3 regions of the Acetobacter sp. DmW_125128 genome follow, and region 2 is predicted to be linked to each of the others. Evidence: riboswitches for the same ligand, from Rfam matches in the RefSeq annotation. Region 2 holds a riboswitch; each other region holds the start of a gene.
What was found. Region 2 has a riboswitch for cobalamin ahead of FKW19_RS02360 (DUF2147 domain-containing protein). Riboswitches for the same ligand answer to the same signal wherever they lie in the genome.
Positions count from the first base shown of each region.

Region 1: linked by a shared signal. The riboswitch ahead of FKW19_RS10625 (Rieske 2Fe-2S domain-containing protein) and the one ahead of FKW19_RS02360 (DUF2147 domain-containing protein) in region 2 are both predicted to bind cobalamin.
Region 3: linked by a shared signal. The riboswitch ahead of FKW19_RS11740 (TonB-dependent siderophore receptor) and the one ahead of FKW19_RS02360 (DUF2147 domain-containing protein) in region 2 are both predicted to bind cobalamin.

Region 1 is NZ_VHOP01000034.1:78,124-82,539, forward strand. Features, by position in the region: gene FKW19_RS10615 (hypothetical protein) at 300-581, opposite strand; gene FKW19_RS10620 (hypothetical protein) at 609-1,010, opposite strand; gene FKW19_RS10625 (Rieske 2Fe-2S domain-containing protein) at 1,007-2,101, opposite strand; cobalamin riboswitch at 2,428-2,660, opposite strand; gene FKW19_RS15965 (hypothetical protein) at 2,644-2,772, shown strand; gene FKW19_RS10630 (DUF1852 domain-containing protein) at 3,018-4,001, shown strand; gene FKW19_RS10635 (methionine synthase) at 4,029-4,416, shown strand, end outside.
Region 2 is NZ_VHOP01000006.1:10,372-14,787, forward strand. Features, by position in the region: gene dctA (C4-dicarboxylate transporter DctA) at 1-636, shown strand, start outside; gene FKW19_RS02355 (carbohydrate porin) at 1,000-2,592, shown strand; cobalamin riboswitch at 2,671-2,910, shown strand; gene FKW19_RS02360 (DUF2147 domain-containing protein) at 2,951-3,415, shown strand; gene FKW19_RS02365 (sorbitol dehydrogenase family protein) at 3,528-4,199, shown strand; gene FKW19_RS02370 (GMC family oxidoreductase) at 4,221-4,416, shown strand, end outside.
Region 3 is NZ_VHOP01000038.1:52,429-56,844, reverse strand. Features, by position in the region: gene FKW19_RS11750 (LysR family transcriptional regulator) at 35-958, shown strand; gene FKW19_RS11745 (Na+/H+ antiporter) at 1,024-2,736, shown strand; cobalamin riboswitch at 2,789-3,024, shown strand; gene FKW19_RS11740 (TonB-dependent siderophore receptor) at 3,160-4,416, shown strand, end outside.

The DNA of each region.
Region 1 (4,416 bases), on a different contig from region 2:
TTCCTTTTTTCAACGATCAGCGATGCAGCTATTCTTGCTAAAAACATAGCGAAATTTACCACGGACCGGCACAAAACCGTTGCAAGTCCAGTTTGGTTGCTGCGCGCTAAGCGGATCTCCCGCTTTCGCCGTCATGTCGGTCTTAAGAAAATCGTTTCAGACGTCCAAAAAACCGACATTGTTTTATCAGTGATCGCCTAATTTCAGTTCTGACAATATTGCATAGTTTCTTAATTCGAAATTCAAGACAGCATTCAAATGACAAGTGTTCGCTTTTTCTATTCAGATCCTATTCCACTTCACCAATGATTTTCACGAGACATCAATTCCCGATGCATGCTTCGTCCTCGACTGGTAAGACGAGCGGCAGCACTGCCCCAGCGTACGGAAAATCCGGCTGCGACATATCCCATCAATATCAATGATCCGCGAATGGCACCGCGATCCGCTATGGGGATGCCATACTCGCCGCTTATCGGTAGAGAGAGAATAAAACGGCACTGTTCTTTTGTGAGATCTTTTGCCGCCAGATAGGGCCTGCCTGCCCCATTCTGGGTGGGGAAATCTATGACATTACTCATGGATCTGTCTCTTCAGGTTCACACTGTTCAAGAAATCATAAATTCAACTTGCACACGACAATACAGATCCATCGCAGCTTTCTGTGCACCAATCAGATTCTGAACCGCTATATAGGTTTGCACGTAACTTGCTTCCGGCACGTGCGCTGGCCTGTCAGTCAGCGCCATCGCCATTTCTATCGCTGTATCGAGAAGCGGCCTGAAATGTGCTTCCAGATAGTCACCACGTATCTGATGGTCTGTTGGTAGATTGGAAACAGTCATCTGGAAAAGATCATAGCCATTCTGCTGCAATTGTTCTTCTTCAGGTAAAGCTGCATCTGTCCCCAGCAAAGAAATGACACAGGTTCGATCAGGTGCCAGAAAAATGATCTTTTCCAGCAAAGGATGAAAAGCATGGGAAGGTGGCGCGATAAAAGGCAATCTCATGGGACCGTCTTTTCTACACTCTCTGGCGCCTGACCACATCGCCTGAGCAGATCACGAAGTTGATTGATAACCGGGAAGACTTCCCGATTGTGATCTCCACCGAGGTCTTTCCATGCAGCCTGTTCCAGCTCGACAATCTCGCGATCTTCAAAGAAGACGCGCTCCGTGAATGCGACCAGTATTGGCCAGGCAAGATCCAGTAAAAAAGGCACTTTCAGTCGTTTGATCGACAACAGACCGAAAACACGGTTGGTCAACTCCTCACGATCCTGCGGCACATAAGAGATCCATAACTCCATCACGGGTTCCTCAATCCCTTGCGTTTCAATACGCAGGATCTGGTAAGGATATTGTGTCCTGATGGTCATGACATCCCGGTAGGCAAAATCCCGACCATCACGGCGTCTCTGGCCGTAGATCAGCGCCTCGCTCAAAGGCTGTTTGCCGCCGGTTCGTGCAAAGGTGTAGCGGGCCTCCACAAAATCCTCTCCGTGATCCATTCCGAGGAACCGAGGCTTCATTTTCCCGACCAACCGACTGTGCAGAACCTGATGATTCATATCCATCAGGTTTTCATGCATGAAACTGTAATGACAGTTCACCACCTGCCCGAAGCGCCGCGTGCGATAGCGCCTGTCTCTCACCCTTGGAAAATCAGGAAGCGCGGTCGTCGCCGCAAGAGACTGGTCTCCCATGAAAACAAAAATAAGCCCATCTTTTTCGCGGCAGGCCCAACTTTTGAGACGCAGACATTGCGCTTCGGCTGAAACATTCGGCGAAACACATTGGCCGTCCCGGTTATATCTCAGACCATGAGCAACGCAGCTTATCAGGTCACCATGGACGTTTCCTTTGCCAAGCAGAACCTGCCGATGGGCGCACAGGCCATCCAGAGCATAAGGAATGCCGCTTTTGGGGCGCACGACGACGATATGCTGCCCTGCAAACCGGACATCGATTGCCTTTTCCCGTCCCAATTCACGGGACCATGCGACAGGATACCAGAAGTTCGGATTGGTTCTGACACGTCTTAAATCAATCTGTACCGCGCACGCTGAATGATCTGAAATTTGGTGAAGTTCGTTTTCCATTGCCTCGGCTTTTCAACTGGCTCAGCGCAAAGGAAACAATACAACCCCTCGTCATGGAGCATCGTGTCGTCTCTCACATTTTGTCTGAGCAAGTGTACCCGTTATCAATTATCGGACAGAATGCATGATTGTCCGGTGACTGACTCTGAAGTGTCTAACGGATCAATGCTGTTTGCAGCACAAAAGCGTCATTCGTATATCGGCCAGAAATGATGGGGTAAGTCCCCCTGACCTGAAAAGAGTCCATCGCCTGATTCATCAGGAGTGACCGAGGCATGAGGCAGACAGGCATATATTCTCTCCTCCCTTCGGTCATCCCGCCCGACGGTTGGTGGCTGAGCAATGGCAGGTCTCCTGGCTCACGGATCATGGCCAACTGGTTCCAACCTTCCCGTTCCTATGAGAACAGTGGTTCACGTTCAAAGTGAACGAACCAGCGGCATACCGCCTACAGTTGCGGGAGCAGCCTCCGACTTTGCTTCCGGCCGATTGTCTGACCAGAACATAACGGAGTTCCCTATTAACCCGCTCGCGCGGGACCATTGAAGCGTTTGCTCCTGCACCATGCCGCCAAACGCATCCCACGTGCAAGCTGGAACATTCTGGAGCTGCGAAAGGCAGATATCAGTTTTTCGCATGTAGACCGAGACCGGATTGAGCTGATGTCCTGAAAACAAACATTACGCCAATCAGTTTCTGACTGCGTCTTTTCCCGAAGCAATGCAGCCACATTAGTCCATGAACAATATTGATGTATTGATGAAATCAAATCATTTCTGCTCACGGGTTCGTTCAGGCATAAAGCTACCATGACGATGACCACCACCGCCTAAAAAACTCAGAAGACAAACTTGGGGACGCCATGCCCCCGTGCCCGCATTCTGGTTTACGGTGGAAATAGGGATGCAGAACAACAATGATTCAGGATTCGACATTCAGTATCCATCGGCTTCGTTTCGATGAAAACTATCATCCTTCCGACAGAACCCGCCTTACGACCAATTTTGCCAATCTGGCGAGAGGGAAAAGCCGTCAGGAAAACCTGCGCAATGTCCTGCGGATGATAGACAACCGGTTCAATGATCTGGCGCATTGGGATAATGCCAACAGAGATCGTTACACTCTTGAACTTGAAATCGTTTCTGTGGAGATGGATCTCGCCTTTGCAGGCAAAAGCGGCAGCTTTCCTCTGATCGAAGTCCTCTACACAACAATTGTTGATAAAAACGCCAACAAACGGATAGAGGGCCTCGCCGGAAACAGTTTTTCCTCGTACGTGCGGGATTACGACTTCAGCGTGTTGTTACCGGCTTACAATAAAGAAAAAGCCAAATTCAGTGTTCCCCATAATTATGGGAACCTACATGGAAATCTCTTTAAAAGCGTTATGAACTCGTCTGCTTACAAGCAGAATTTTAAAAAATTACCGGTTATCTGCCTCAGTGTCTCGACCAATCGCACCTATCATCGAACGGAAAATCAGCATCCTGTTCTCGGCGTTGAGTATGAACAGCGTGAATTTTCTCTGACAGACCAGTATTTTAAAAAAATGGGAATGCAAGTTCGTTATTTCATGCCGCGCAATAGTGCTGCGCCACTGGCCTTCTATTTTTTTGGCGATCTGCTGTCTGACTACTCTGCTCTTGAACTGATCAGCACCATCAGCGTGATGGAATCTTTTCAGAAAATTTACCGTCCTGAAATTTACAATGCCAATTCTGCTGCGGCTGACTGTTATCAACCGAGCCTAAAACATCAGGACTATTCCAACACCCGCATTGTCTACGATCGGGAGGAGCGTACACAACTGGCGATCTCACAGGGACACTATACGGACGAGCATTTCATCAAGCCATATCACGACATTCTCGAAAAATGGTCTGCCGGTTACGTCGCCTGATCCATCAGAAATACAAGGTTACCTCTCATGAAAACACTCCTCCCCACCTCAACGGCTGGCAGCCTGCCGAAACCCTCATGGCTCGCACAGCCTGAGACACTCTGGTCCCCCTGGAAATTGCAGGGGGAAGAGCTGGTCGAAGGTAAGCAGGATGCGCTTCGCCTGACGCTGGACGATCAGAACCGTGCTGGCATTGATATCGTCAGTGACGGCGAGCAGACGCGTCAGCATTTCGTCACGACCTTTATTGAGCATCTCAGTGGTGTCGATTTCGAGAACCGTCAGACAGTCAAAATTCGCAACCGCTACGATGCGAGCGTACCATCCGTTGTCGGCGCCGTAGCGCGTGAAAAACCGGTTTTTGTCGAGGATGCAAAGTTTTTACGCACCCTGACAAAGAAACCTATCAAATGGG
Region 2 (4,416 bases):
ATTCTGCACCTACTTGCCTTGGTGCTAACATTCTATCTTACAGCCATTCTGTTTGTAGGCGTTGTTCTGGGTGTTGTGGCACGATTAGCTGGTTTTAGCATTCTGCGGCTCTTGGTCTTTCTAAAAGAAGAGCTGCTGATTGTGTTGGGCACCAGTTCTTCTGAATCCGCCCTACCCGGTTTGATTGCCAAATTGGAAAGGGCTGGCTGCTCCCAAGGGATTGTAGGGTTAGTTGTGCCCATGGGCTATTCTTTTAATCTGGATGGCACCAATATTTACATGACTCTTGCTGCGCTGTTTATTGCGCAGGCAACTGATGTGCACCTAAGCTTTCAGGAACAACTTGCCCTGCTGCTAGTCGCTATGGTGAGTTCCAAAGGTGCTGCTGGTGTAACAGGCGCTGGTTTTATTACTCTGGCTGCCACACTTTCTGTTGTACCCAGCGTGCCTGTGGGTGGCATGGCGCTTATTCTGGGTATTGATCGTTTTATGTCTGAATGTCGTTCCCTTACCAATCTGGTTGGTAATGCTGTTGCTGCTATTGTTGTCTCACGCTGGGAAAATGCGTTGGATGATACGCAACTTCATGAGGCCTTGCACACGCAACCACAAATTACAAAAACACCTTCAGTCTGATACCTCTTTTACGTAGGTAGCTCCTCTGGCTGCCTACGGATTTCTTGTATTTGTAATTGAGAATAAACCTTGTTGTAACAGTGTAATTTTGTAAACTTTTTCTTGAGTATTCGTTATAACAGAAAAAAATCCTTGAATCTTTTTGATTGTAATTTAATTTCCATAATATGCGATAATAAAAACAAAAAGAAACGTGAGATCTAAAAAATGTTTGCTAAAATTACAAAATCTATTTTTTAAAGAGAAAGCACCCAGCCGCCTTTCCCTTTAATCTTTGTATTTCTTTCCCCTTGTTTCAGAGATGCGCCGTTGCTGCATGCTACTTGTACGCAATGGCCGTTCTTGCGCCATGAGGATCGGGCAATGCCCTCAACTTATATCATTTCAAATTCAGAACAAAAAACATCACGCTACCAGCAAGAGTGTTTATCCATTCTTCGCTTGCTTTATATCGGGACAGTTCTTTTCACATTTGATATTGCTTTTCACGCTACCTCTGCGCGCGCTCAACAGAATGAAACCACCAAGTCTTTTGAGAAACCTGAATTTTCTTCAAAACCTATCGTTAACGCCGAGATACCAAAAAAACACAAACGCCCGATAGCTGAAGAACGTCTGGACGCCCTGTTTGATACTGAAAGCCTTTCCTACCTGTTAAACCATAATAATACAGCGTTACGCAGGCAGGATATCAGTGCGGGGTATTTTGTTGCTGAACAGGCCTTTGGCAATCTGGCTCCGGGCCTTAAACCTTGGCGCGACAGACTAAGCGAACGCGGCTTTACCTTTGAGTTAACATATAAAGGTGAAGGTATAGCCAATCTTGCTGGCGGTCTTTCAAAAGGTATGGATTATACGCATGAAATTCGTGCCAGCATGTTGTTTGATCTCGGCAAGCTTACCGGTTGGAATCCGCTACAAGGGTGGTACCTGCATGGTATTGTTATGAACCGTGAAGGCCGACAAGTCGGCTGGGATCATGTTGGGGAAAGAAATGTACTTCTTACAGAAGTATGGAGTATTCACGGCCCCGCAGCAGCCCGCCTTGCCGATCTGTATCTAGAAAAATCTTTTCTCCACAACCGTATCAATATCAATGTCGGACGCATTTCACTTACACATACCTATTCTACTTCTATTTTACTGTGCACATTCATGACCATGTGCTCTGCACCCATGGCTATACGAGAACCGGCAGGTTGGAGCGTTTACCCCAAAACATCATGGGGAGGCACAGTGCGCTTTCGGCCAACACATGATCTTATCCTGCGCACTGGTATTTATCGCATAGGCCCCAAAGCACGTGACAATACAGGTTGGGCATGGGGCGATGAGCCTTATACAGGTATTCAAACTCCCATTGAGTTAACGTGGGAACCGTTTTTTGGCACGCGCAAGCTTCCGGGCCATTACAAAATCGGTTTTGGGCATGACACGTCTCCTTACCCCGATATGGTTGGCACCATTCCCGCTGCTTTTGCGGGCTCTGTGCATCCGCACAAACTCAAACCGCGTGATACATTTTATATAGAGGCAGACCAGATGGTGTATCGCAGCCATGGCGAACATCAGATGGCTGGCGGATATGTGCTAGCTGGCTTCATTCATAACACGCCAAGTAACTCCACATTCTCAAACGAGTTCTACGCAGGGGCTTCCCTTTTGGGTATTATCCCCCACCGGCCTTTGGATCGTCTGGGCGTCATGTATTCCTATTACCAACTCAGCCCACGCTTGGCCTATGGGCAACGTATGCAGGAAGCTGCGGGCGTTCCCCTTGGCCCCTATATCAATGGGCCACAAACACATTCTGCAATTCTGGAAGCATATTACGGCATTCCTGTCACACCGGGCTTGGTTATTACATCCGAGTTTGAGTACATGATGCGCCCCGGAGAAACCTCGGTTATTCCCAATGCTATTCTGGCAGGGCTTAAGGTTATTGCTGCCCTGTAAGGCAAAGCGAGGCGCAAAAACATCTCACCTGCCTTGCTTTTCTCATACTGGCACCAAACCTGCTTATTGCTAGAATATATATTCGAACAGATGGATGGTGCTGCGCAAGCGGCTTGAAAGGGAATGCCGTGTACGGATTTCTGCCTTAAATTGAAGCAGAATCTTTATAGTCGGCAGCTGCTCCCGCAACTGTAAGGGGAGGTTTGACCTGCTGCCGGTCACGGCTAGCCACTGGCCGATAAACACGGCTGGGAAGGTAAAAGGTCTAACATACCATATCCCCAAGCCAGGAGACCTGCCTCCATCAGGCACATCATACCGGGCGGGATGAACCGGCAGCGGCAAAACAGGCAGTAACATGCATAAACATGCCTTTAGCTCATTTTTAACAGCACTGCTTCTTGCATGGAGCAATATACCCTCCAACGCTCATGCAGAAAGCGCCTCCACACCAGCCATAACCGGACAATGGATTACGGAAGACGGTAAAGGCGTATTCAATATCCACACCTGTGGCGATAAAATGTGTGGGAACCTTGTAGGGTTAAACCTAACGCAAGATGAAGAAGCTTCTGGCCGTAGAAAAACAGAATGTAACCTTCAGATGCTCAAAGGCTTCCATCCCATGGAAGACCGGCATGACCACTGGAAAGGTCATATCTTTGATCCTCAGAGCAAAAATACTTACGATGCCATTATATGGATAGCGGACGATGGTGCCCTGAAACTGCATGGTTTTTTAGGTTTGGAGCTCTTTGGTAGAACAGATACCTGGCAGCCATTTCATGGCCGTATAGGCAACAACTGCCACATTAACCCCTAAGCATACCTGCTTCAACGAAGCATGAAATAACCTATTATTCCATTACAACAGCTTGCAAGCTCAGGCCGTCCCTATAAAACTACCCGTAATTTTGAACTCGATATTCTCCGCAATGTTTCATTCTGACAAGGCGGAGCCCGGTTTTGTAGGGAGAATCCGAAGAATGAGACAAACGCACGAGGGGCAGCCTGTGGCGGAGTGGTGTTCATCTCCTAACGCCATGCGCCTGAATAAACTGTTGCGCATGTCCCGTCGGGATGTGCTTTTAGGTGGTATTGGTCTTTCTGTTGCAGGCACAACAGGTGCGGCGCTTGCTAATACCGCGCCTACTACACCAAACACTGAAGACCTCTCTCACTTTATGCAGATATCCCAGCGACTGACAGATAGAGATACGCTAAACCCCCAGATTGGTGCGGCCCTATATGCCAATATCGTGCATGCCAATGCCGATCGACAGGATAAACTTAACGCCCTGCATACTCTACTAGAGCGAGAAAAATTTACGACGGCATCTGCCTTTGCTCATGCAGCAGAAAAATCTGATCCCAAACTTAAAAATGTCATCCACGAAATTCTAACCGGCTGGTACCGAGGTATTGCGGATGGCAAAGTGGTGGTTTACCGCTCCGCCCTGATGTTCGACATCACCAAGGATGCCGTTTACCCCAAAACCTATGCAACAGGCGGCCCATTCTACTGGACAAGCAAGCCACCAGAAGTTGCACGCCCAAAAGGGCACCCTGCACTTTCTGCTTCCGCCCTTGTTATCGAACCGACCTGATCTTACGGGATACCCCGCTTTATGCCCTCCGAAGAAAATCTTTCAGCCGACGTTGTGATCGTAGGATCAGGCGTTGCAGGTAGTTCTATTGCCAACGAACTGGCGCGCGCCGGTATTTCCGTCATTGTGCTGGAAGCTGGCCCACGTGTTGACCGCCAGCATTTTGTAGAAAACTTCCGCAATCTGGAAAACAAACCCTCTTATCAGGGGCCATTCC
Region 3 (4,416 bases), on a different contig from region 2:
GAACAATAAGGCAGCCACCACAAGGCTAACGTGTATGGATAGAATAGATCTTTTTCGTATTTTTGCCCGTGTGGTGGAGGCTGCCAGTTTTACCCACGCGGCAGAAACCTTGGGCATGCCGCGCTCTAGTGTGTCTGCCGCAGTGCAACAGCTTGAAAGCCGTGTGGGTGCACGTCTGTTAACGCGCACAACCCGCTCCGTTGCCCCCACGCCAGATGGCGCCGCGTTTTACGAACACTGCCTGCGCCTTGTGGCGGATGTGGAGGAAGCAGAAAATCTGTTCCGCCAGAGCGAAAGTGCCGTGCAAGGCGTATTGCGCGTTAACATGCCCGGCCGCATTGGGCGGCTGATAGTGGCTCCGGCATTGCCCGATTTTCTGGCAACATATCCCGGCCTTTCGGTGGAACTGGGGGTAACGGACAAGGCCGTTAATCTGGTGGAAGATGGGTTGGATTGTGTGCTGCGCGTGGGCCCTTTGCAGGATTCCGGGCTGATTGCCCGCCGTATGGGGGAGTTAAAGCTGATAAACGTGGCCAGCCCGGCATATCTGCATCAGCACGGCGCACCCCAATGCCCGGCAGACCTGCTGCATGGGCACGAGGCCGTAAATTATGCCTCCCCCCAGAATGGCCGCGTGGAACAATGGGAGTGGGAAGAAAACGGCCAAACCCACACGCTGGATATGCCGGGCCGTGTAACAGTAAACAGTGCAGAAGCCCTTATAGCCTGTGCGCTGGCTGGGTTGGGGATGATTCAGATACCCGCGTACGATGTGCGCTCTTACCTGCATACCGGCCAGTTGGTAAAAGTGCTGCCCAAATGGTGTGCGGCCCCTTTGCCTATGGCGTTGCTTTACCCACACCGGCGGCATCTTTCCATGCGGGTGCAGGTGTTTGCCGCATGGCTGGAGGAACTGGTGCGCCAGCAGGTTTTACGCCCTGTTTCCGCCGCTCCGTAAAGGTGGCGTGTATGTGCATAATGCCCGTTGCATAAACGCCTAAACACGCCCAAAGAGCGCAAGCCATGTTAACCATAGAAAACATTCTGTTGCTGCTTTTGCTGGCGGCAGTTAGCAGCCTGCTTGTTGCCCTGTTTAAACAGAAGGTTCCGCAGCCGGTTATTCTTATCATTCTGGGTGTGTTTGCGGCGTTGGCGGGCATGCATGTCAGCTTGCAGCCAGATATGTTCATGTTTGTATTTCTGCCGCCTTTGCTGTTTGCAGATTCATTCCGCATGCCATTGCGTGAGTTTTCAGAACTGCGCGGCCCCATTCTGTTTTTGGCCTTTGGGCTTGTGGTTATCAGCACGCTGGTATGTGGCTATGCTATTCATTGGATTGTGCCAGAACTGGGCTTGCCCATCTGTTTTACGCTGGCGGCAGCGCTTTCCCCCACAGATACGGTAGCTGTTTCCAGCCTTATTGAAGGGCGCAAAGTTCCCAATCGGTTGTTGCAGATTTTATCTGGTGAGGCCCTGTTTAACGATGCCTCCGGCCTTGTGTGCTTTCGCTTTGCCATGGCCGATGCCCTTACGGGGGAGTTCTCTTACAGGCAGGCTTTTGGCACGTTTTTAATGGTGGCGCTGGGCGGCTTGCTGGTGGGCGCTGCGGTGGCATGGCTGACTGTTAAGCTTAACCGCGTGCTGGTGCGTCGTGGGTATGATGATTCGCAATCCCAAATCATCTTTGTGCTGCTCTTGCCATTTTTAATGTACGCAGCGGCGGAAGCGGTGGAATGTTCGGGCATTCTGGCCGCCGTGGCAGGCTGCATGGTGCTTAAACTTTCCGGTATGATAGAGGATACCGCCACCTTTACCCGCTTACAGGCCACAACCGTATGGAACATTGTCAGCTACGTTTTTAACGCGCTTATCTTTTTGTTTCTGGGCTTGCAGTTGCCAGAATTGCTGCAACATGGCGTGGCGTTGGGCCATAAATACGATGTGGCTTTGTGGCAAGTTAGCCTGTTTGTGGTGCAAATATACGCCATTATGCTGGCCATGCGGTTTGCAGGCGTATGGACATCCGTTTTTGGCCGTTGGGTGGTGGCGCGTATTGGCAGCCTGCCGTTTGAACCCACGGGTTTTGCAGGCAGCTTGTTGCTGACATTTGCCGGGGTGCGCGGGGCCGTTACGCTGGCGGCTGTGCTTTCTCTGCCAGAAGGAGCGGATGGCACAGATGCCTTTCCCATGCGCGATGCCGTGGTGGTGGCGGCTACAGGTGTAATTGTGCTTTCCCTGCTGGCGGCCAGTGTGTTCATTCCTCTGTGCCTGCGTTTTTTGCCGCACGAAACGGTGGATAAAAATGCGCAGGAAGAAAACATGGCCCGCCAAAAACTGATACGCGCAGCCCTTGCAGTGCTTACAAAAGCGCGCACGCAGCCGCCTGCGCCCAACCCAAAGGGCACAGCACTGGCTAAGCCGGAGGGGCAAAGTGCCGCAGATGAAGCCCTGCGGCAGGAGGTGATAGACCGCCTCTATCAACTGTATCACAGCCGGTTGGAAGAGGAGGATGAAACGCCGCGCATTACGCCGCTGGATCGTAACCGGGCATTGCGCCATGCACGTATGGATCTGGCCCTGCGCCTGCAATTGCTGCGGGCAGAACGGCAGGCCATGCGAGATATGACATCGCGCAGAGAGATCAATGACCAAACAGAATGGAAGCTCCAGCAGGAACTGGATTATGAGGAGCAGGTGATCCGCTCGCAGTCTCAGCGCCTCCCGCGGGAGGCCTAAAGCCCGCCTGCCAAACGTGGCGTGCTTTTGTTGACAAGCCACCCCCAGCCTGTAAACCACACCGCATGATGGTTTCCCCTTAGGGGAATGAAAAGGGAACCGGGTGCCCGCGCCGTTGCCTGCAATGGTTTTGCGATATTCCCGGGCTGTCCCCGCAACTGTAAGCGGCATGGATGTGCACGCACAGCGCCTTACGCGCTGGCCCACTGGAACAAACCTTTCCGGGAAGGGGTGCCACAACCGAAAAAACCGCAAGCCAGGAGACCTGCCATCAGCACACAGTTGCAGACGGGGCATGTCAGCCGGGGTGTGCTGGCAGGCTGGGCTAGCGGTTAGCCTATGGGGTGGTTTGCGCCCCTGTGGTGGAAAAAGCCGGGCCAGGTCTCGTGGCAACGCTGTTAAACCGCGAGATTGCCTAAAGCCATGCGCCTTAAAACCCTTTTGCTTACCGGCTCATCTTTGCTGCTGGTAGAAACCACTGCCGTTTGGGCGGCAGATGCCCCAACCTCCGTCACATCAACGAGCAAAAATACTGTTGCCACCAAGGCGGCAGCAACACCAGCTACCACTGTTCCGGCGCCACAAAATGCGCCTGTTTTGGCCGGGGTGGAGGGCATGCAAGCTGTGCAAGCGCGCAGTGCGCAGGCTTACCCGGATTACATTACGGTTAGTGCCGCACGGCGGCCCATGCGGGCGGATGAAATTGGCACGGCCATGACGATCGTGACAGAAAAGCAGATACTCACCCAGCAGCGCCGCACGTTAACAGATATTCTGGCCCGCCAACCGGGGCTGAATGTGGTGCGTTCGGGCGGTTTTGGGGGCACTACCTCTATTTTTATGCGTGGCAACAATGCCAACGAGGTAAAAGTGCGGCTGGATGGCATGGATATTAACGATGGCAGCTCCACTTCTGGTGCGTTTGATGCCGCGCAGTTTGTAACCGATGGCATGGGCCGCATAGAAATTTTGCGCGGGCCGCAAAGTGGCCTGTACGGGGCGGATGCCATGGCCGGGGTGATTGATATAACCACCGCGCAAGGGCAGGGTAGGTTCACCCCTTTTGTGCGGGTGGAAGGTGGATCTTACGGCACGTTTAATCAGGTTATGGGCGCGCGCGGCAGTAAGGGAAAGTTCCATTACAATGTGGAGCTTTCTCATTACCGGCAGGATGGCTTTCATGAAATCCCGCGTTATATCGGGCGCTATTTTGGCGCAGATAAGGAGCAGCGCCACCGGGGGGATAGAAACGATAACCGCTCCGCCAATATTCGCCTTGGCTATGATGTGACGCATAATTTTGATCTGGGGCTAACGGCCCGGCTGATCCAGAGCAATCTGCACACCTACAGCAGCTATAATATGGAAGATGAATATTACAGCCGCTTGGGATATTACGGTGATGTCAGCAGCGAGCGTGAACATACCACGCAAAATCAGGCCATTGTGCGGGGCACTGCGCATTTGTCCTCATTTGGTGGCAGGTTCGATCAGGTCATTGGTCTGGGGTATATGACAGGCCGCAGAAGCTGGACAGAAACCGGCACCACGCTGGAAGGCGATGCCTTGCAGTATGATCCCACATATTACCGCACCAGCCGTATCAAGATAGACTGGCACGGCACCGTCAATCTGGATAAATACGGATCTCTGCTTGTGGGGGCAGAGCATTTTCATGAT